3 regions of the Arthrobacter sp. B1I2 genome follow, and region 3 is predicted to be linked to each of the others. Evidence: predicted binding sites of a transcription regulator. Region 3 holds the regulator's gene; each other region holds the start of a gene.

Region 1 (7,141 bases), 710 kb from region 3:
GCCGGTATGGTCCAGGACGTCACGTGCAAACGCAGAAAAGAAGGCAGAAGTGTCAGTTGGTCAAGGCCACCCGGAAGGCTCGGAAGAGCTTCGTAAATGGCTGTCCGGGCTTAAACCCGTTACCGGTGCGGACACGATGCTGCGCTTTACCAAGACGCCGGAAGGTTCCATCGACCTTACCTCCGCCCACCCCTCAGGTTTGGCCCAGCTCATGGCCGGGCGCCGCACGCGCCTGTCCACGCTGATCCGTGACCGGCAGCAGTACGTGGTGGCGGCCAGGGCTTCGCGCAACATCCGGTCCAAGATTTTTGAGCTCGCCAACGACCGCGGCATCGACGCCGGGTACCTGTCCGCGGGCACTGTGGTGTGGACGTCCGCCGTCGGGGGCAAACCCCAGCGGGTGTCAGCCCCGGTCATGCTGACCGCCATCTCCCTCACGGTGCGCCCGGGCGAGGATGACTTCGAACTGCAGCTCACCGAGCAGGCGCACATCAACCCCGCTTTGGTGCGGCATCTGAAGAACATCCACGGCATCGTCTTCGACGTCAACGCTGTGACCCGCCTCGCCTACAGCACTGCCCGGTTCGACCCCCAGCCCGTGCTGGACCGGCTGGCGACCCTCATCCGGCCCATCCACGGAGCGGAAACCCAGCACAACCTGCTCGTTTCCACCTTTGCCGACCTCTCCGGCAACCTCGACGACCCATGGATCAACGACTCCCATCCCGTTGTGTCCGCCCTGGCCACTGCCGCCGGCGGCGAAGTGGTGGACGTCGAGGAACCGGACCCCTCCCGTTTCCCGCCTCTGGACAACAGGCATCCCAAGGACGAGCTGCTGCTGCTGGATGCGGACACTGACCAGCAGTACGTCGTCGATGCGGCCCGCGCCGGAGACTCCCTGGTGGTCAGCAGCCCGCCCGGCACCGGGCAGACCCAGACGGCTATCAACACCATCGGTGCCTTGGTGGATGCCGGTAAGACCGTGCTGGTGGTGGGCGACCGCCGCGCCAGCCTGAATGAGGTCTCCGGGCACCTCGAGTCGCTGGGGCTGGAGTCCATCCTGTTCCAGCTTTCCGGAAACGTCAGCGCGCAGCAGCTGAAGGGCCAGCTGGTCCGGGCCATCGTGCGAAACGAAAAGTCGCTGGAACCGCAGCTTGGGAACCTCCACAACACCCTGATCGAACACCGGCACGCGCTCATGGACCACGTGGCGTCGCTCCACAACGTCCGCGATCGTTGGGGCTGCTCGCCCTACCAGGCCATGCAGTCGCTCGCCGAGCTCACCTCCATCCACCCGGCACCCGCCACCACGGTCAGGCTCAAGCGAAGCGTGCTGGACAGCATCCGGGACCGCGAGGAACTGGCGGGCAGGCTCCGGCGCGCCGCGGAACTGGGCAGCTTCAGCAAGGCCGCCACAACCAGCCCGTGGCACGGGGCCCGGCTGTTGACCCGCAAGGAAACCGAGGAAGCCCAGGACCTGGTCCGCTCCGTCGCCAAGAGCCTCCCGGTACTGCGCGACCGCATGGACGCCGTTGCCGAGCACGCCGAAATCCGTCTCGGTGAATCCTTTGCCGAGTGGGGTGAGCAGCTGGAACTGCTGGTCGCCGTCCGCGAAAGCCTCGACAAATTCACCCCGGACATCTTTGACCGGCCCGTGACGGACCTGATTTCCGCCACGGCGCCGTCCGCCTGGCGGCGTGAGCGCGGCATCGAGCTGACCGCAATGCAGCGATCCAGGCTGCGCCGGGTGGCCAAGGAATATGTCCGTCCGGGCGTCCACATCGCGGACCTGCACTCGTCCCTGGTGCTGGTCCAGGAACAGCGCGCCCTGTGGGCAGGCTACGCCACCACGCAGCGGCACCCCGCCGTTCCGTCCGGCCTGGCCGAAATGAACGCCATGTACCGGTCCCTGGACCGTGAGCTGGCACAGCTGGGCGAGGCGCTGCGGCACACTGCAGACGGCGGGTCGCTCTCCAGCGTTCCCTATGCGCAGCTGATGGAACGCCTGGAGCGCCTGGTGGCGGACACCGATACGCTCAAGACCCTGCCCGAACGCACCCTCCTCATCGAGAACATGCGCGAACATGGCCTGGGCGAGCTCCTTGCCGACCTCGCCGAGCGCGAAGTCCCGGAGGGATCTGTTGCGGCCGAACTGGAGCTGGCCTGGTGGCAGTCCGCGCTTGAGGCCATGATCAGCGGTGATGACTACCTGGCCATGTCCGACGGCGACGCCCTGCGCCAGCTTGAAGCAGAATACCGGCTGGCGGACAACGCACACATCGCCAGCGGCGCCGCCCGGCTGCGGTGGGACCTGGCGGAGCGGTGGCGCACAGCCGTCGCTGCCCAGCCCCGCCAGGCCGATCTCCTGCGCAGTTTGCTCAAGGACGGCAGGGTCTCCCTGCCGGCCCTGACAGCACAAGCTCCCGAACTGATCGGCACACTGGTTCCCGTCTGGTCTGTCAGCCCGTACCTGATGACGGGCCTGCTTCCGGCCGAACAGCACTTCGACGCCGTCGTGATCCTCGACGCCGAAGCCACGTCCCTGCAGGCGGTCCTGCCTTCGATCGCCCGTGCCCGGCAGGTCATTGCCTTCGGCGACTCGCGCATCGCTACCCCGCGGACCTTCACCGTGGGTGTGGAGCGGCTGGCACCCGGGGAGTCGGCCCACCAGCGCGTGGAGAGTGCCTTCACCGCACTTTCCGCTGTGCTGCCGGTATGGCGGCTCAACGTGGTGTACCGGGCGGTGGACGAGGACCTGGTCCTTCAGCTGAGCAAGAACTTTTACGACGGCGGCCTGCGCCGGCTGCCCGAAGGCCAGTCGGCCACGGGGCTGGACAGGGCCCTGCTGGTGGAATACCTTCCGGACGGCACCGGCCTTCCCAGTGCCGACCACGAGGGCGTGGAATCCGTGGTTGCGGAGGTCAACCGGGTGGTGGAACTGGTCTTCGAGCACGCCCGCCTGCGTCCGCGCACTTCACTGGCGGTGGTCACGGCCAGCCTGCGGCACGCCGCCAGGATTGGCGAGTCAATCAGGCTTCACCTGTCCAATCAGCCCGGCCTGGCCGGTTTCTTTGGCGCCGGCCCGGAGTCCTTCCGGGTGGTGGACCTCGAACGTGCCCAGGGCCTGGTCCGCGACCACGTCATTTTCTCGCCGGGTTTCGGGCGGACCCCGCATGGCAGGGCACTCCACAACTTCGGGCCGCTGTCCGCTGAGGGCGGCCGGGAGAAATTCGCCCTGGCCATGACCCGGGCGCGGCGTTCCCTGCACGTGCTCACCTGCTTCCGTCCCGAGGACCTGGACCGCACCCGGCTCACCCACGGGGCAGTGGATCTCTACACGCTGCTCGACCGGGAAATTTCCGGCAACACGGACCTCGGCACTCCCGCGTCCCGTGCCGCCGCCAGCGAGCAGGCGCTCGGAGCGGACCCCCTGGTGGCAGACCTGGGGGACCGGCTGCGTGCGCGCGGCGCAAGGGTCTGGCACCAGTACGACGGCGCAATCGACGTTGTTGCCGCGGCGGACCCCCTGAACACCATGGGCCAGGACGACGCGGATCTCCCGCGGCCGGTGGCCATCGAGTCCGACGGCACGGGGCAATACCGCACCATGAGCGTCCGCGAACGCAGCCGGCTGCGCCCGCAACTGCTTGAACGCCTGGGCTGGCGGTACATGCCGCTGTGGACCATCGAGGTTTTCACCGACCCCTCATCCTGCGCCGACCGCATTGCCGGGTACCTGGGCCTTGAAAAGATGGTGCTGCCGGCCCGGAGCGCGTCGTCCGCCGGGTTCCTTGACGACGATTTCAATCACGATCTGCATGGGATCGACGAACCGCCTGCCGGTGTTTCCTACCTGCCCCGGGACGCCGGCGGGCACCGAAACAGCGATGGCGGGAACCGCCGTCAGGACGACGGTGGAAACCGGCAGGGGGCTGGGGAAGACGTCTCCGGTTCCGGCTCAAGCCACAACAGTGCGGGCCACAACAGCACGAACGATGACCCCACGGGCCAGAACAGCACAGGCCAGAACAGCACGGGCCAGAACAGCACGGGCCAGAACAGCACAGGCCAGGACGGCCAGGGCAGGCGGGCCGGTGCCCCCGCCACCAAGGAAGCGGCTCCCACGACTGCCGATAACAGCCCGGAGGAAGACAGGCCCGAGGAAGATATGCGCCCGAACGACAACATGGACGAGAACAGGAACGGGAAGCTGGAACCCGGAACCGAGGGGGCCGATTCTGCGGACTCCACGGCACCTGCCCCGGCTGCCCGGCCCGCTACAGGTGGTACCGAAGAGCTCCTCCCGAGCAAGGCGGCGGAAGACGACGCCCGCAGTTGGGGCGATCGGGACGAGAACCACGACAACTGGTTGAAGGAACAGAAGCCGCCGCACTGGGGCTGACCGCCGCCGGGCCGAATCGGCCCTGCCCCGGGTCGATGCGCCGGGGTTAGTGCCTGGGACTAGCGGCGCCGGCATTTGTGCCCTACGGCTTGTGCCCGCGGGTTAGGGCGGCCCGACCAGGACGAAGAACAGTTTGCCCTCGGTGGAGGCTCCGGCCAGGCGTGAGGATTGTTCGGCGTTGGCTGCCACCACGATCAGGCCGTCTGTCTCCGTGGTACCCAGCCACTGTCCGCTCTGCGCGCCCTTGTTCGAGGTCCACAGCACCGGGACGGCAGACGCCAGCACTTCAGAGGGGCCCTGCTGGTCGAATCCATTGGCGGATGTCAGCACCACATTGACCAACTGGCCGGGGGAGACCAGCTGGATGGATGAGGCATCTGCCATCCGCAGTGGAACCGCGGCCGAACCGGGAGGTGTGCCCGCCAGAAGCCCGGGGCCCAGCAGCTGCGCGTCGGTAAGGAGCTGGCCCTTGCGCAGCGGCGCGGCCAACTGCTTGCCTGCCGCTGCGGCGCCTTCCCGGAGAAAGCCATCGGCCACCATCCCGGGCGGCACTTGCACGCGGGCCAGATCTGCTTCGGTCACCGCAGTTCCGGCGGGCAGGTCCCGTGCAGCGGCCAGGGCGGTGACGGTGGACAGTGGGGCAGGAGTGATCTGCTGGACGGTAATGGCCGCAGCCGCACTTAGAAGCAAGGCCGCGGCGAGGCGGCGGTTCCGGCTTAACCAGCCGGCAACCCGGAGGCGCAGGGGACGCTTTCCGGGGCGGCGGCCAACCTTGCGGGTACTGCTGGCACTTCGGAAATTCGTGGGAAACCGAAGGCCATCGCGGCGGCGGGGAAGTATGGGCATGCGCCCACGCTAATCAAAGCCGACGCGGCTGGGGAGCCAGGACGGCGGCTATGTGGACAAAGGCGTCCGGACGCTGGAACGCGCCGGCCGCCGTCGTAATGACCTGGGCTGCTTAGCTGGCTGCGGCTGCCGGCGCCGAAGCGGCGGGGGCAGCAGCGGGCGCAGCCGGAGTGGCGGCTGGTGCCGGGGAGACGGCGCTGCCTTTGGAATCGCGGGAGTCCGTGCGGTAGAAACCTGAACCCTTGAAGACGACGCCGACGCTGTTGAACTTCTTGCGCAACGTGCCCTGGCATTCAGGGCAGGACGTCAGGCTGCTGTCCGAGAACGACTGGACGATGTCGAAGGCGTGGCCGCAATCCTTGCAGGCGTAAGCATATGTTGGCACTGGTGCTCCTCCTCTTGGGCAAACGAGAGGTCCCGTGCTGCCATCTGGTAAACCATTAGCAGTCGCAGGGCCTGAGTGCTAATTCTATCACTGTGCCCGGGAGCTCCGGGATCAGGCGCCGCCCGCCAGCGGCCGGTAACCGGACGGAGCCAGGACGGCCGGGACCGGCCGGTCGAACTCCTCAGCCGGAATCCGGCCTGCGGGCAGCAATTCGTCGTCGTAGATAACAGCGGCCAGCGGAATTTCCTTCCCTGCCGTGGCAAGGTGCCCCAGGAATTTGTCGTAGTACCCGCCGCCCTGGCCGATTCTGTTGCCCGCGAGGTCCACGGCCGTAGCCGGAATGAAAAGCATTGCTGCACCGCCGGCCGTCTCCGGCCCGTGCCGGAGGCCTGCAGGTTCCAGGATCGGCGCATATCTGCTGCGCTCGAAGCCGGTGTCCGGCGTCCAGAACACCCAGCTCAGCTCGCGGCCGGGTTCGCATACCGGAAGCAGCACCTTTTGCCCGCTGCGATGCAGGGCGTGAATCAGGGGCAACGTGGGCGGTTCATGTCCCACGCCAAGATACACGCAGGCTATCCCGGGGCGGTTCCCTGTGACCGCCGTTGCCCACGCTTCCCCGTGAGCTGCCAGGGCAGCGCCGGCCACTTCCAGTTGCGCCGGCGTCAGGGTTGCCCGGCGCCGCCGGTGGGTGGCCCGGATGTCGTCCTTGACCGCGTTCGTCTCCTGCAGCATGGTGTCCTTCCTGCGTTGCCCGGCATTCCGGGGCTTTTCCCTCCAGACGTGGGCCTGCCCCGCCGGTGGTTACTGAAATGCTTGACGCTGACGTTAGATTAGACCGGTGAACACCAGTAACCCCAGAGTCCGCAAAGCCGTCATTCCCGCAGCGGGCCTGGGCACCAGGTTCCTGCCTGCCACCAAGGCGATGCCGAAGGAAATGCTGCCCGTCGTGGACAAGCCTGCCATCCAGTACGTGGTGGAGGAAGCCGTCCACGTGGGCCTCAATGATGTGCTGATGATTACGGGCCGCAACAAGCGGGCCCTGGAAGACCACTTCGACCGGGTGCCGTCCCTCGAATCCACCCTGAAGGACAAAGGGGACATAGAGAAACTTGCGTCCGTCCAGGCGGCCAGCCAGCTGGGCGACATCCACTACGTCCGGCAAGGCGACCCCCATGGTCTTGGCCATGCGGTGCTCCGTGCAAAGCAGCATGTGGGCGAGGAAGCCTTTGCTGTACTGCTGGGTGATGACCTGATTGACGCCCGCGACGAACTGCTCAGCACAATGATTGACGTCCATGCCAAGACCGGAGGGTCCGTCGTGGCCCTCATTGAAGTGGAGCCCTCGCAGATCAGCGCCTACGGCTGCGCAGACGTGCAGGCGATCGACGGCGAAGACTACGTCCGCGTCAACCGGTTGGTGGAGAAGCCGTCCCCGGAGGAAGCGCCGTCCAACCTTGCCCTGATCGGGCGTTATGTCCTGCACCCCGCCGTTTTCGGCGTCCTCGAGC
Region 2 (7,141 bases), 740 kb from region 3:
GCAGCGCGAGCGCGGACAGGTCCCTGTCCTGGAACCGTTGGCCGATATCTGCCGCCTGGGAAAACAACCGGAGGGCGCCCTGGGGGTCGCCGCCATACAGTTTCCCAAGGCACTCCGGGATGAGCAGGAAGCCTTGCACCGGGTCCGGCTCGGCGAGCTCATTCACCAGCCGCTGGCCGCGGGCAAGCCAGCCTCCGGCGCGCGCCCCCTCCCCCAGATGCGTCAGGTGCATCGCCATCCAGGCGGCGCACCGGGCAGCAGCGGGGATATCTCCGATCACGAGATATTCCTCGTGGGCACGGGTGAGCGATTCGAGCCCGCTGGAAGCGTTGCCCGTCAGGATCTCCGCTGTTGCCAGCCGCTCCAGGTCCGCGGCCGGCAGTCCGCCCCGCTGGTCGGCATCCCGGAAGCTTTCGAAAGCTTCAGTCCAGCGGTGCTCATGGAAGGCTGACCGGCCCTGGTCCAGGCCCGCCTCAGCTGTCACCTGGCCTCCTCTTGGATACCACCCCAGCCGGTCCGCCGTTGTCGCCATTGCATGCGGAACTACCTAAGCGCCACGGTACGCCCGCCGCGGAGCTGTGACAACGCACTGCAGGGCAGCAGCGCCCGCAAGGTTTGAATGGTGTCCACCTCGGCCAGCCGGCCCAGCGTCGAGATCGGCCACGGCGATGCTGGACAGGCCCGGACCAGGCTTCCACACTGGACTCATGGGACTCATCGTTGCGAACCTGTTCATCACCCTCGACGGTGTCTACCAGGCGCCGGGCGGCCGCGAAGAAGACCCTGACGGCGGATTTGCCTTTGGCGGCTGGCAGGCACCGGTATCCGACGACGAGGCCGGCGCGGACATTGCGGCCGAAATCGGGCGCATCGATGCCCTGCTCCTCGGCCGGAAGACCTTCGACATTTTCGCCGCCTATTGGCCCCACCAGTCCGGGGACATCGCGGATACCCTCAACCGGGTACCCAAGTTCGTCGTGTCCGGCTCTCTGACTGATCCCGCCTGGGCAGGCACCACCGTGCTGCCGGATGCCATGGCAGCAGGCAGGCTCCGGGATGAGTACCAGCAGGTGCACATGTTCGGCAGTGGGGTCCTCATCCGTTCACTGCTGGAAGCAGAGGTGCTGGACCGCCTTCATCTCTGGCTTTATCCGATTACCCTGGGGCAGGGCAAGCACCTCTTCGACGCCGGGACGGTGCCGGCCGCCTTCCGGCTCGCCAAGCCGGCACGCAGCTTCCCGAAGGGAGCCGTGTCGCTGGTGTACGAGCGTGGGGGCGAGGTGGAGACGCAGGAGATGGCGGCGACCTGACCCGCACCGCCCGAACAAAAAACCGGCCCAGCGGATGCTGGGCCGGTTCTTTGTATGCCACCACAGGGACCACGCCGGTGAGGGACCCAAGTCGAGTGAAGCGGGACTTGGGGTCCGGTGGGGATTAGTGGCTGTGGCCTGCGTGCTCGTCCTCTTCGGCCGGCTTCTCCACAACAAGGGTCTCGGTGGTGAGAACCAGGGCGGCGATGGACGCCGCGTTGCGGAGGGCTGCACGGGTGACCTTGACGGGGTCGATGACGCCCGCAGCGATCAGGTCCTCGTACTCGCCGGACTTGGCGTTGAACCCGTTGTTGACCTCAAGGTCGGCAACCTTCGACGTCACGACGTAACCGTCGAAGCCGGCGTTCTGGGCGATCCAGCGCAGCGGCTGCACCAGTGCACGGCGGACAATGCCGACGGCGGCTGCAGCGTCGCCTTCGAGGGCGTTCACCGCGGCGTCCTCATCCAGTGCCTTGAGGGCGTGGATCAGGGCGGAGCCACCGCCGGCCACGATGCCTTCTTCGAGGGCAGCGCGGGTGGAGGAAACGGCGTCCTCGATGCGGTGCTTCTTTTCCTTCAGCTCAACCTCGGTTGCGGCACCCACCTTGATGACACCGATGCCGCCGGCCAGCTTGGCCAGCCGCTCCTGGAGCTTTTCGCGGTCCCAGTCGGAGTCGGTGCGGGTTACCTCGGCGCGCAGCTGGGCAACGCGTGCGGCCACGTCCTCGGCTGATCCTGCGCCGTCGACGATGGTGGTGTTGTCCTTGGTGACGGTGATGCGGCGGGCGGTACCCAGCACCTCCAGGCCAACGGTGTCCAGGCTCAGGCCCAGCTCCGGGGAGACAACCTGCGCACCGGTGAGGGTGGCGATGTCCTGCAGCATGGCCTTGCGGCGGTCACCGAAGCCGGGAGCCTTGACGGCAACGACGTTCAGGGTGCCGCGGATACGGTTGACGATCAACGTGGACAGGGCCTCGCCCTCGACGTCCTCGGCGATGATGAACAGCGGCTTGGAGGCCTGCAGTGCCTTTTCCAGCAGCGGCAGGAAATCCTGGATCGAGGAGATCTTGCCCTGGTTGATCAGGATGAGTGCATCCTCAAGGACTGCTTCCTGGCGTTCCGCGTCAGTGACGAAGTACGGGGACAGGTAGCCCTTGTCGAACTGCATGCCCTCAGTGAGGACCAGTTCGGTCTGGGTGGTGGAGGATTCCTCGATGGTGATGACACCATCCTTGCCCACCTTGCCGAAAGCCTCGGCGAGGAGCTCGCCGATTTCGTCGCTCTGGGCGGAAATGGCGGCAACGTTTGCTACCTGGGTGCCTTCGACCGGACGGGCGTTCTCCAGCAGGCGGGCGGCAACGGCTTCAACCGCAACCTCGATGCCGCGCTTGATCTGGCCGGGGGCAGCGCCGGCTGCCACGTTGCGCAGGCCTTCCTTGACCAGGGCCTGGGCCAGGACCGTAGCGGTGGTGGTGCCGTCGCCGGCAACGTCGTTGGTCTTGGTGGCTACTTCCTTGGCCAGCTGTGCGCCAAGGTTTTCGTAGGGGTCGTCCAGCTCGACTTCGCGGGCGATGGTGACGCCGTCGTTCGTGATGGTGGGGGCACCCCACTTCTTGTCCAGGACGACGTTGCGGCCGCGGGGGCCGAGCGTCACCTTGACGGTGTTCGCGAGCTTATCGATGCCGGCCTCAAGGGACCGGCGGGCAGCGTCGTTAAACGCAAGCTGCTTTGCCATGGTTTTGTCCTTTCAAAGACAGAAACCCCGCGCTGCCGGCCAGCATGAGCATGGCCGGCGGCACGGGGATCCGAAGAGTTACTTTACGACGATCGCCAGGACGTCGCGGGCGGACAGCACGAGGTACTCGGTGCCGCCGGTCTTGACTTCGGTTCCGCCGTACTTGGAGTAGATGACGACGTCGCCGACGGCTACGTCAACAGGAACGCGGTTGCCATCTTCGAAGCGGCCGGGGCCTACTGCAACAACTTCGCCTTCCTGCGGCTTCTCCTGTGCGGAGTCCGGGATGACCAGGCCGGAAGCCGTGGTCTGCTCGGCTTCGAGCGGGCGGACAACAATACGATCCTCAAGAGGCTTAATAGAGACCGACACTCGGACCTCTCCTTCTACGTCAGCAAATTCGTGGACTGGAAAGCTTTCCGCCGTGGCTGGCAAACCGTCGTCGCGGTGCCGGCAGCAGCCTGGCTGGCAGCTCTTCATGTATTAGCACCCTCCTAGGGAGAGTGCTAATGAAGACTCTATGTAAGCGTTAGCACTCGGTCAAGGCGAGTGCCAACGTTTCGTCATGGGCGTACGCCTTTTCTGGTCCGACGACGACGACGACTGCGACGACGGCGGGCGGCCGGACGGTCGGGCGGTCGGGCGGTCGGGCGGAAGAGGTGTTGCTTTAACGGCCCAGGTCGTCGAAGTCCACGTCCTCGCCGCCCTCGGCGTCACCGCCCCGCTTAGGTGCCCGGTAGAGCACCCATCCGGCCGCCGCTGCGGCGAGCAGGGCAACAACGAGGAAGAAGATACTCCCCGCCCGGGCGCCGTCGTAAAGCCCCCGGATGTCCCGGGACTCCTGGGTGTTGTCCTGGAGGTCGTTGCCGCCCACGGAATAGACGGTGGCGTTGAACGTGTCCAGCAGGAAAATGATCACCAGGAGGGCGATGGAGACCACGGCCACCACGGAGGCGGCGATCAGGACGGGACGGGCAAACCGGGCCGAACCGCTGCCCCTGGCCCTGTGGTCGCCGGTATCCCCTGGCGCTGCGTTGTCATCCATGGATTCCACAGTATCCGCATCCCGGCACGCGCTCCTCCATTAGGCTGGAACCCATGGCTCACGCTCCCCAGGACCAGATTTCCCAAGACCGGATTGCACCGCTGTTGACCCCGGAAGGCTGGGACCTGCTGGCATCCCTGGGCCCCTACCGGGACGAGGACTCGTTTGAGCTCAACTCCGCACTCCGGAAGGCCGGCCATCCTGCCGAACTGGTGTCCGCAGTCCTGACGCAGTCCCGGCTCCGCACCAGGGCGGAGGCGAAATTCGGCGAGTTCGCCCGCCAGATGCTCTTCACGCAGGCCGGCCTGGAGCAGGCGACGCGCCTGAATGTCGCGGCGCACCATGCGCAGCGGTTTGCTGCTGCCGGGATCAGCCGCGTGGCGGACCTGGGCTGCGGCCTGGGCGCCGACTCCATGGCCCTGGCGTCCCTTGATATCAATGTCACCGCGGTGGAGATGGATGAAACCACCGCTGCCTGCGCCACCATGAACCTCATTCCGTTTCCCAACGCCACGGTGGTCCACGCGAACGCTGAATCGGTTCCGCTGGACGGGGTCGACGGCGTCTGGCTGGATCCCGCACGCCGGGTCACCTCCACGTCCGGCACCAAGCGGCTCTGGGATCCTGAAGCCTTTTCCCCGCCGCTGTCATTCGTGGAGTCGCTGGCCGCCTCGGGGAAGTCCGTGGGCGTGAAGATGGGACCCGGCATGCCGCATGACTCCGTGCCCGCGGGCTGCGAGGCGCAGTGGGTGTCGGTGGCCGGGGACGTCACCGAAGTGACCCTGTGGTTCAACGCCGTACGCCGGCCCGGCGTCCGCCGCGCCGCCCTTGTCCTGGGCTCCCAGGGGCCCGCCGAGCTGACCAGCGCGGACGACTTCGGTGCCGGCCCGTCCGCGCCGGTAGGACCGGTTGAAGGCTACTTGTACGAACCCGATGGCGCCGTGATCCGCGCCGGGCTGGTGGCGGATGTGGCGCTGCAGCTCGGCGGGCACCTGGTGGACGAACACATTGCCTATATCTGCGCCCCGGAACTCCTGGACACCCCGTTCGCCAGGGCCTACAAGGTGCTGGAGGTCATGCCCTACAACGTCAAGGCGCTCAAGGCCTGGGTCAAGCAGGAAGGCATCACCGTGCTGGATATCAAGAAGCGGGGTACGGCGGTGACCCCGGAGGAGCTGCGGAAGCAACTCCTCCCGCAGGGCAAAAACACGGGCGGGAAAGCCGCAAAAAAGGGCGCCAAGACGGCCACCCTGGTCCTGACCCGCATCGGCGAGGACCGGGTGGCCATCGTGGTGGAACCCGTTTAGCTCCCTTAGGACCCGTTACTGGGCCCGCATGAACTCCTCGGCGGCACGCACCTGTTCGGGGCCCGGCCGCACCCCGGTGTAAAGCACAAACTGTTCGAGCGCCTGGATGGTGGCTACTTCCGCGCCGGTGATTACCGGTTTCCCTGCTGCCCGCGCCGCCTTGATCAGCGGCGTCTCGGCTGGCAGGGCGACGACGTCGAACACCACCTTGGCCGCGGCCACCGCCTCCTTGGGGAAGGACAGGCTGTCCGCTTCGGCGCCGCCGGCCATCCCTCCCGCCATACCGCCGGCCATCCCGATGGGGGTGACGTTGATGATCAGGTCCGCCGTGCCGCCGTCGAGCGCTGCACGCCACTGGAAGCCGTACTGGTCCGCGAGCGCGCGCCCCGCAGCCTCGTTCCGGGCGATGACGGTGACGTCCTTGAAGCCGGCGTCCCGGAGGGCAGCAACTGTGGCCTTCGCCATGCCGCCCGCCCCCTGGACCAGCACGGAATAGTCCGTGGGGACCTCATTGGACGCCAGCAGCTGTTCGATGGCCGTGTAGTCGGTGTTGTAGGCCTTGAGGTGGCCGTCGGTGTTCACGATGGTATTCACCGAGTCGATGGCCTTGGCTGACGGGTCCATCTCATCCACCAGCGCGATCACGTCTTCCTTGTAGGGCATGGAGATGGCGCAGCCGCGGATGCCCAGGCCGCGGACCCCGGCGATGGCCTGTTCCAGGTTGGTGGGCGCGAACGCCTTATAGATCCAGTTCAGGTCCAGCTGCCCGTACAGGTGGTTGTGGAACCGGGTCCCGTTGTTGCTGGGCCGGGCAGAGAGCGAGATGCAGAGGGTCATGTCTTTATTCAGAATGGGCACCTGACCATTAAACGCGTACTTCCCTTCCTTCGCGGTCAGGGGCAGCCGGTTCCCGCGGGGAAAGGTCCGACGGCGGCGGGCAGCTTCCCGGGTGCGGGCGCTTTCCCTGCCAGCAGGGCGGCCAACGCATCGAAGGCGGTGTCGGTGCGGCCGTACAGCGCCAGCTTGACCGGAGCGGTGGCGCCCTGGAGCGGCCAGGGGGCATCCAGGGCCACGGCGATGTCCCCTCCCGCCGGTCTCCCGCCGAAGCCGATGAGGTTCACCACCGGGCCCGACCCAAGGGTCAGACCGGCACGCGCGGCGGCGGCTTCGAAACGCTCCCGGTCCCCCGGGCCCCCGCCGGCGACGCGCACCGAACCGGGCGCCAGGGGTCCGCTGCAGGGACCCGAAACAACCGTGACGGCCGATGCCGAGACCTGGGCTGACAACGCGGCACCGCTTCCGGCCGCAGCACCTGCGCCCGCTGTTCCGGCAGGCGGCGCGGCGCGGGCATGCCAGATCATCATTGTGGCCACCCGCTGCGCGGCTTCATCCAGCCGGGCAGCGGGAAGGGTGCCGGCAGCCAGGGCCTGGAGGATGGCGGCGTGCGCCTGCTCCACGTCCGCCGGCATCAGCAGCAGGTCCGCACCGGCGGCCAGCGCCTTCACCGCGGCCGTTCCGGCTGGATACTGCTTGTCCACGGCACCCATATTGAGGGCGTCCGTCACGGCCACGCCTTTGAAGCCCAGGCTCCGCAGGGCCGCATAGCTGGGCGCCGAGAGCGACGCCGGGACGCCGGGCTCCAGCGCGGGCACGGCGATGTGCCCGGTCATGACGATGGGAAGCCCGGCGGCGACCGCGGCCTCGAAGGGTTTCCAGTCCCTGCCCCGCAGCTGCTCGATGCCGG
Region 3 (7,141 bases):
TCATGGCTGCCGAGTGACTGAACCATCTGGTCGGTGTTCTCAAAGAGGACTACTTCGGTCCGGGTGCCGGGCAGGGAGTGCGGGAATTCCCCCGGGCTGCCTTCGCCCGTGTTGAGCCGGCGCTTACCATTTGCTGATTCAGTCATGGTGCTGGCCCGCAGGCCTGTGGTCCCCTCGAAGATCGACATCACTTGTTTGCTTTGGCTGATGCCGGCGCCCGTTGGACGGTGCTCCTTGCCCCAGCGATCCCTTTATCTTACGCCAGCACGGGGCCCGGCCGGATACCGGGCCGCCGTGGCAAGTCGCCGCCGTGGGGGTGTTGGCGTGCCCTTAGGTATCAACTTCATATCAGCCTCATATCGTTCCCGTTGCAGTTGCCCCGGAGGAGGCAAAGAGAGGCCGGGTGCGCTGCGCCCCTGTGCAATGCTGGAAATCCAGCATCTGCTGGAACGCCAGGCCGCCAGGGGGATCGGCCCGCCACGCCAGGAAAGGACCAGGGCAGGACAGTGCCGGAAACCTCTGTGCCCAAAAGGGCAGGACGATCGATGGGGCCCTTGCGCCCCGCCGTCCTGGCGGGGATCCTGGTGCTGGTTCCGGTCCTGGCGGGCTGTACGGCCGAGGGCGGTCCATCGCCCTCCGGCACTATCGCCTCCGTCCCGGCCACGGGCGGCACCATGCCTGACGCGCCCTCCACCAGCGCCCCGCTGGAAACCACGCAGTCCTCCAACAAGGCGCCGGTTTACTGGATCGGCCGCAGCGGCGGGAACATTTTCCTTTACCGGGAATTCCGCGACGTCCCGGAGCAGGAGAACCCGGTCACCCGTGCCCTGCGCGCCATGATGTCGGAGAAGCCGCTGGACCCGGACTTCTTCACGCCCTGGCAGAACCCGGACAAGCTTGCCACCTCCATTTCGGGCAAGGATGTCATCACCGTGGACGTCTCAGCTGACGCTTTCAACAGCAACCTGGACGCCGACATGGCCGCCCGTGCCATCCAGCAGCTGATCTATACGGCAACCGCTGCTGCCGCCAGCTCGGGCCTGATCGACACCGGCCAGCAGATCCGGGTCCGGCTCCTCGTGGACGGCCACACGGACTATGTCGCGTTTGGGAAGGTCCAGCTGGGCGTGCTGATGACCCGTGCTGCCGGCCTGGTGGCGCCGGTCTGGATCATTGATCCGCAGGAGAACGCCGAGGTGCCCGGCGGCAGCGTGAAGATCACCGGCCGCAGCACGTCCCCGGGGGCAAAACTTCGCTGGCAGATCCTGCAGGCTCCAAGCAGCGGCAGCAAAGCTCCCTTCCTGTCCGGTGAAGCCACGGCAGGCACTGAGCAGGGGCAGGCCGGCGTCTTCACCCTGGCCCTTAACCTGCCGCCGGGCGACTACGAGCTGCGGGTGGCGCAGGCCGGTTCCGGAGGGGAGCCGGACCGGAACGAGGACACCAGGTCTTTTAAGGTCCGCTAGGCTCCCAGCGGCCAAGGACGTCGCTGGAAAGCACGACGGCGGCCGGCCCGGCCGTGGAGGACCGCAGGACATGGCGGCCCAACAGCGCGGTCACGGCGCCTTTATCACAGAGTTTGGTTACCTCGCGCGGACTGATGCCGCCCTCCGGGCCGACGATCAGCAGGATCTCACGGGGCCCGGTGCCGGCGTTCCCCTGCCATCCTTCAAGGACAGTGCGCAGCGGACGCACGGCGTCTTCATGCAGGACGACAGCAAGGTCCGCCGCCTCGACAGCAGCGGACAGCCCCGCCGTCTCGACAGCAGGACGCACCTCGGGAATCCAGGCCCGCCGCGCCTGTTTGGCGGCTGCGGCGACGGAAGATTCCCACTTGGCGTGTGCCCGGGCGGCCCGGTCGCCCTTCCAGCGGACGATGGACCGTTCGGACTGCCAGGGTATGACAGCATCGATGCCCAGTTCGGTGGCTGTTTCAATGGCCAGCTCGTCGCGGTCGCCCTTGGCCAGGGCCTGCACCAGCACCAGCCGCACGTCCGGCCTGTCTTCCACCGTCAGGCTCCCGCACTCCACCTCGAGACCGGAAGGGGCAGCGGAGACCACCTTTCCTGTCATGCGGGTGCCGGCGCCGTCGACAATGTCCACCGCCTCACCGGGAGAAAGCCGCTTGACGGTGACCGCATGCCTCGCCTCCGCCCCTTCGAGGACAAAGAGCTGGCCGGCAGCCACGCCACCCAGCGAACCGGGGGATGTGAAGAAGACGGGGTTGCTCACCGCTACAGGTTACCGAGCCGGTCCCGGAGCTTGGCGAACATGCCGCCGCTGGCAGCGAGCCTGCCCTCGGTGATTTGTTCACCGCGGAGCTTGGCGAGTTCGCGCAGGAGGTCCTCCTGGGCCGGGTCCAGCCTGGCCGGAGTATCCACCTGGAGATGGACCTTCAGGTCACCGCGGCCGTATCCCCTGAGGTGGGTGACACCGAGTCCGCGCAAGGTGATAATTTCCCCGGACTGGGTTCCGGGCTTGACGTCGATCTCCTGGGTGCCGTCGAAGGTTTCCAGGCTGACATCCGTGCCCAGGGCAGCCGCCGTCATGGGGATGTGCAGGGTGGCGTGCAGGTCATCGCCTTCCCGCACGTAGGTGGCGTCGTTGTTGACGCGGATTTCCACGTACAGGTCACCGGCCGGACCGCCCGCGGGGCCGGCTTCGCCCTGTCCGGAGAGCTGGATCCGGGTTCCGGTGGCAACACCGGCGGGAACCTTGATGGTCAGCGAACGGCGGCTGCGGATGCGGCCCTGGCCGCTGCATTCGTTGCAGGGATCCTTGATGACCGTGCCGAAACCTTCGCAGGTGCCGCAGGGGGCTGCCGTCATGACCTGGCCGAGGATGGAGCGCACAGCGCGCTGGACCTGGCCGCTGCCGCCGCAGATGTCGCAGCGTTCGGGGTGGGTGCCGGGGCGGCAGCAGGATCCGTCACAGGTGGGGCAGACGACCGCGGTGTCCACTTCGAGTTTCTTGTTCACGCCGAACACGGCATCCCGGAGGTCGATCCGGACGCTGATGAGTGCATCCTGGCCGCGGCGTACGCGGGAAGCGGGACCGGACGTGCCGCCGGCTCCGAAGAAAGTGTCGAAGATGTCCTGGAACGCAAACCCCTGGCCCGCGTAGCCTGCTCCGCCGAAGCCGTTGTCGGTGCCGTTCTCATTGCCGGTGGTGTCATAGATCCGGCGTTTTTGGGGATCGGAAAGTACCTCGTAGGCGTGAGTTACTGCCTTGAAGCGTTCTGAGGCGTCCGCACCGGGATTTACGTCCGGGTGCAGGGTGCGGGCCAGTTTGCGGTAGGCCTTTTTGATCTCTTCGCCCGTAGCTTCGGGTGAGACTCCAAGGACGTCATAGTGGCTGCTCAAAGTTCGTGTCTCTTCCTTGTTGTACTGCGTTCAGTTGGGCGGCCCAGCTCTTGTTTCCCGGCCGGAACAAACTCCGGCGGCGAAGAGTCAGGGCCCCAAAATCCTGGAAAGGTAACGGGCCACGGCCCTGACGGCGGCCATGGTGGTGGGATAGTCCATCCGGGTGGGCCCGAGAATCCCTACTTTCGCGGCGCTGCCCGGACCGTAACCGGTGGCCACCACGGAGGCCTCGGCAAGGCCGTCGTACGGGTTCTCCCTTCCGATGCTGACAGCGACGCCGCGGGGGTCCTGGGCCATTTCGCTTAGCAGCCGCAGCATCACCACCTGCTCCTCAAGCGCCTCCAGCACCGGGCCGATACTGAGCGGAAAGTCCACGTTGGACCTGGCGAGGTTTGCGGTCCCGGCCATGACCATCCTGTCTTCCCGGCTGTTCTGCGCCAAGCCCTCCAGTCCGACCGCCAGCGCGTGCGCCGCTTGCCGCTGCGGGTGGGGCGTTGCGGCCACGACGGCGGGAAGCGCCTGGGCCAACTGGCTCAGCGGCGTTCCCCCCAGTGAACCCAGGAACCGGGTGCGCAGTTCAGCCAGGGCGTCGTCGCCTAGGTCCTGCCCGACGTCGAACACCCGCTGCTCCACCTTGCCGCTGTTCGCGATCAGGACCACGAGGACCTTGCGGGGGGCCAACAGGACGAATTCGATGTGGCGGACAAGCGCCCTGCTCAAATGCGGGTACTGGACCACGGCCACCTGGTTGGTCAGCTGCGAGAGCAGCCGGACGGTGCGCTCCAGCACGTCGTCGAGGTCGTCCGCGCCTTCGAGCAGGGACTGGATGGCGCGGCGCTCGGCCGCCGACAGGGGCTTGACGGCCGAGATCTGGTCGACAAAAAGCCGGTAGCCCTTGTCCGTGGGAATCCGGCCGGCACTGGTATGCGGGGCGGTGATCAGTCCCTCATCCTCCAGGGCGGCCATGTCGTTGCGGATGGTGGCGCTGGAAACCCCAAGGTGATGCCGCTCCACCAGGGCCTTCGACCCGACCGGCTCGCGGGAGTGGACGTAGTCCTCAACGATGGCCCGCAGTACTTCCAGCTTGCGTGGCTCGCTCACTCTCCACCTCCATCCATGGTTCGGGGCGCATGCCCCGCCCGATGCAACCCAGGGTTAGCACTCGACATGCCTAAGTGCTAACAGTCTATTATGCCTTGGCCCGTTGTTAGCATTGGTACCGCTCCGGGCGAAATTCCGGGGCTGAGGAGCTAGCGCTAGGCGGATCGATTCCATGGATTACCAGAACTGGGGCCCACGCGGCATATCCGCTCCCGCGCGGACGGAACTGCCGGAGGTCCCTGTGGAGCGCGGCATGGTGCTCGAGGAAGTGCAGTCCGGCTGGGTGGGTGCCGTCACCCGGGTAGAGAAATCCGGCGGCATGCATGTGGTGGCCCTTGAGGACCGACGGGGAAAGTCCCGTTCCTTCCGGCTTGGGTTCGGCTTCCTCCTTGACGGCCGGCCCATCCGGCTGATGCCCCCCGCGCCACGGTCTGCTGCCGGTGCGGCGGCCGGCAGGACGGCTTCCGGCTCGGTGCGGGTGGCCGGCCAGCGCGCCCGGGTGGCCAAGGCCAGCCGGATCTGGGTGGAAGGCAAGCACGACGCCGAACTGGTGGAAAAAGTCTGGGGAGACGACCTGCGGGTGGAAGGCATCGTCGTTGAACCCCTGCACGGGATTGACGACCTCGCCGCGGCCGTTGCGGAGTTCAGGCCCGGGCCCGGCAGGCGGCTTGGTGTACTGGTGGACCACTTGGTTCCTGATTCCAAGGAGTCCCGCATCGCAGACGCCGTCATGGCTTCCCCGGGTGCCGCCGGGAACGTCCTGATCGTTGGACACCCCTATGTGGACGTCTGGCAGGCGATCCGGCCGGCCGTCCTGGGCATCGACAGATGGCCTGCCGTACCCCGCGGGCAGGACTGGAAGACCGGGATCCTGAAAGCCTTCGGCTGGCCCCACGCGACCAAGGAGGACATCGGGCTGGGGTGGCAGAAACTGCTGGGCGCCGTGCGCACCTACGCGGACCTCGAAGCGTCGCTGCTGGGCAGGGTTGAGGAAGTCATCGATTTCCTCACCGTGCCCTGAGGGCGGGCACCAGCCTAAAACCCAGTATTCTTGGTACTGCAGTGCACTGTGCAGGGAAGTTGTCCAGCGCAGGCACTGCGCACCGCGCCGGTATTCAAAGTCAGCAACACTTGCACCTCCGAAGGAACAGACTGTGGCAGAAAACGCACGTGATCACAGGGACGGCCAGGGCCGTTCCGAGTACCATGGCGTCCCCGCCAACGCCCTGCCGCTGACTGCCAGCGAAGACCGCCAGTGGGCGACGCTCGCGCACTTCGGCGGGATCCTGGGATGCATCCCCTCGCTGCTGATCTATCTGATCTTCCGTGACCGCGGGCCGTTCACCGCCCAGGAATCCAAGGAAGCGCTGAACTTCAGCCTGCCGCCCACCATCGCCGCCGTTCTGGCCAACATCCTGGTGTTCATCCCCTACGTGGGAAACATCTTCGCGGTCATTGCCACACTGATCTGGGTGGCGCTCACGTGCTTCTCCGTGGCAGCAGGGATCCACGTCAACCGCGGCCAGCCGCACCGCTACCAGTACAACCTGCGCTGGATTAAGTAGCGCCCCACCGGCGCTAGTCCGGCAGGATGCGGCGGACCACTGCGTCTGCCAGGAGCCTGCCTTTGAGGGTCAGGACCAGGCGGCCCCGGAAGGCGGCAGCAGGATCCACCAGGCCGTCCGCAATGAGCCCGGCCACCTGGTGCCGTCCCCCGGCACTAAGCGTTGACACCTCAAGACCCGACTCCAGGCGCGCTTCGAGCATGACCCGCTCCATGTTCCTGGTTTCCGCGTCCAGGGTTTCCCTGCCGGCGGCCGGTGAAAGCCCCTGCATCAACCGGTTCGCGTAGGCGGACGGGTGCTTGACGTTCCACCAGCGCACCCCGCCCATGTGCGAGTGGGCGCCGGGTCCTATCCCCCACCAGTCGTCGCCCCGCCAGTAGGCGAGGTTGTGGCGGCAGGCCTGTTCGGCAGTCCGCGCCCAGTTGCTGACCTCGTACCAGCCAAGTCCGGCTTCGGTGATCAGCTGGTCTGCGAGCTCGTACTTGTCGGCGTGGTCGTCGTCGTCAATTCCCGGGACCTCGCCACGGCGCATCTGCGCTGCCAGCTTGGTGCCGTCCTCAACGATCAGCGCGTACGCACTGATGTGGTCCGGCTCGTAGGAGAGCGCGGTTTCCAGGGAGAAGCGCCAGTCCGCCAGGGACTCCCCCGGCGTCCCGTAAATCAGGTCCAGGCTGACAGCCAGTCCCGCTTCCCGCGCCCACTGCACCACCTGCGGCACCCGGCTGGGGGTGTGGGTGCGGTCCAGGACCTTGAGGACGTGCGGAACCGCGGACTGCATGCCGAATGAGACCCTGGTGAAGCCGGCCTCTTTGAGGACGGCCAGGGACTCGGGGGTGACTGAATCCGGGTTGGCTTCGGTGGTGACCTCAGCGCCGTCCTCAATGCCCCACTGCCCGATGGCAGCGCGGAGGATCATGGCGAGGTCATCCGCGGGCAGCAGAGTTGGCGTGCCGCCGCCAAAGAAGACCGTGCTGAGCTTACGCGCCGGCAGACCGGAACGTTCCAGCACCGTGGCCGCCAGGGACACTTCCGATACCGCGGTCTGCGCGTACGCGTCCTGCGACGCTCCGCCGCCCAGTTCCGTGGCGGTGTAGGTGTTGAAGTCGCAGTAGCCGC

What was found. The regulator HrcA, encoded in region 3, represses chaperone genes, less so after heat shock. The targets are predictions, from matches to a motif close to TTNGCACTCGNNNNNNNCGAGTGCNAA.
Region 1: a site for HrcA is predicted at 5,689-5,715, ahead of QFZ57_RS11290 (FmdB family zinc ribbon protein). Genes of this name have one in related genera too.
Region 2: a site for HrcA is predicted at 3,575-3,601, ahead of groES (co-chaperone GroES). Genes of this name have one in related genera too.

What each region holds. Positions count from the first base shown of each region.
Region 1 covers NZ_JAUSYC010000001.1:2,407,151-2,414,291, forward strand. Annotated here, with positions in the region: gene QFZ57_RS11280 (AAA family ATPase) at 1-4,402, shown strand, start outside; gene QFZ57_RS11285 (RcpC/CpaB family pilus assembly protein) at 4,505-5,248, opposite strand; gene QFZ57_RS11290 (FmdB family zinc ribbon protein) at 5,361-5,633, opposite strand; gene QFZ57_RS11295 (5-formyltetrahydrofolate cyclo-ligase) at 5,745-6,365, opposite strand; gene galU (UTP--glucose-1-phosphate uridylyltransferase GalU) at 6,472-7,141, shown strand, end outside.
Region 2 covers NZ_JAUSYC010000001.1:2,376,667-2,383,807, reverse strand. Annotated here, with positions in the region: gene QFZ57_RS11185 (helix-turn-helix transcriptional regulator) at 1-484, opposite strand, end outside; gene QFZ57_RS11180 (dihydrofolate reductase family protein) at 708-1,310, shown strand; gene groL (chaperonin GroEL) at 1,435-3,045, opposite strand; gene groES (co-chaperone GroES) at 3,124-3,417, opposite strand; gene QFZ57_RS11165 (hypothetical protein) at 3,713-4,090, opposite strand; gene QFZ57_RS11160 (class I SAM-dependent methyltransferase) at 4,144-5,397, shown strand; gene QFZ57_RS11155 (shikimate 5-dehydrogenase) at 5,413-6,255, opposite strand; gene QFZ57_RS11150 (glycoside hydrolase family 3 N-terminal domain-containing protein) at 6,291-7,141, opposite strand, start outside.
Region 3 covers NZ_JAUSYC010000001.1:3,120,608-3,127,748, reverse strand. Annotated here, with positions in the region: gene QFZ57_RS14585 (PhoH family protein) at 1-146, opposite strand, end outside; gene QFZ57_RS14580 (GerMN domain-containing protein) at 546-1,463, shown strand; gene QFZ57_RS14575 (16S rRNA (uracil(1498)-N(3))-methyltransferase) at 1,450-2,229, opposite strand; gene dnaJ (molecular chaperone DnaJ) at 2,232-3,359, opposite strand; gene hrcA (heat-inducible transcriptional repressor HrcA) at 3,447-4,460, opposite strand; gene QFZ57_RS14560 (DUF3097 family protein) at 4,633-5,481, shown strand; gene QFZ57_RS14555 (DUF4870 domain-containing protein) at 5,615-6,025, shown strand; gene hemW (radical SAM family heme chaperone HemW) at 6,039-7,141, opposite strand, start outside.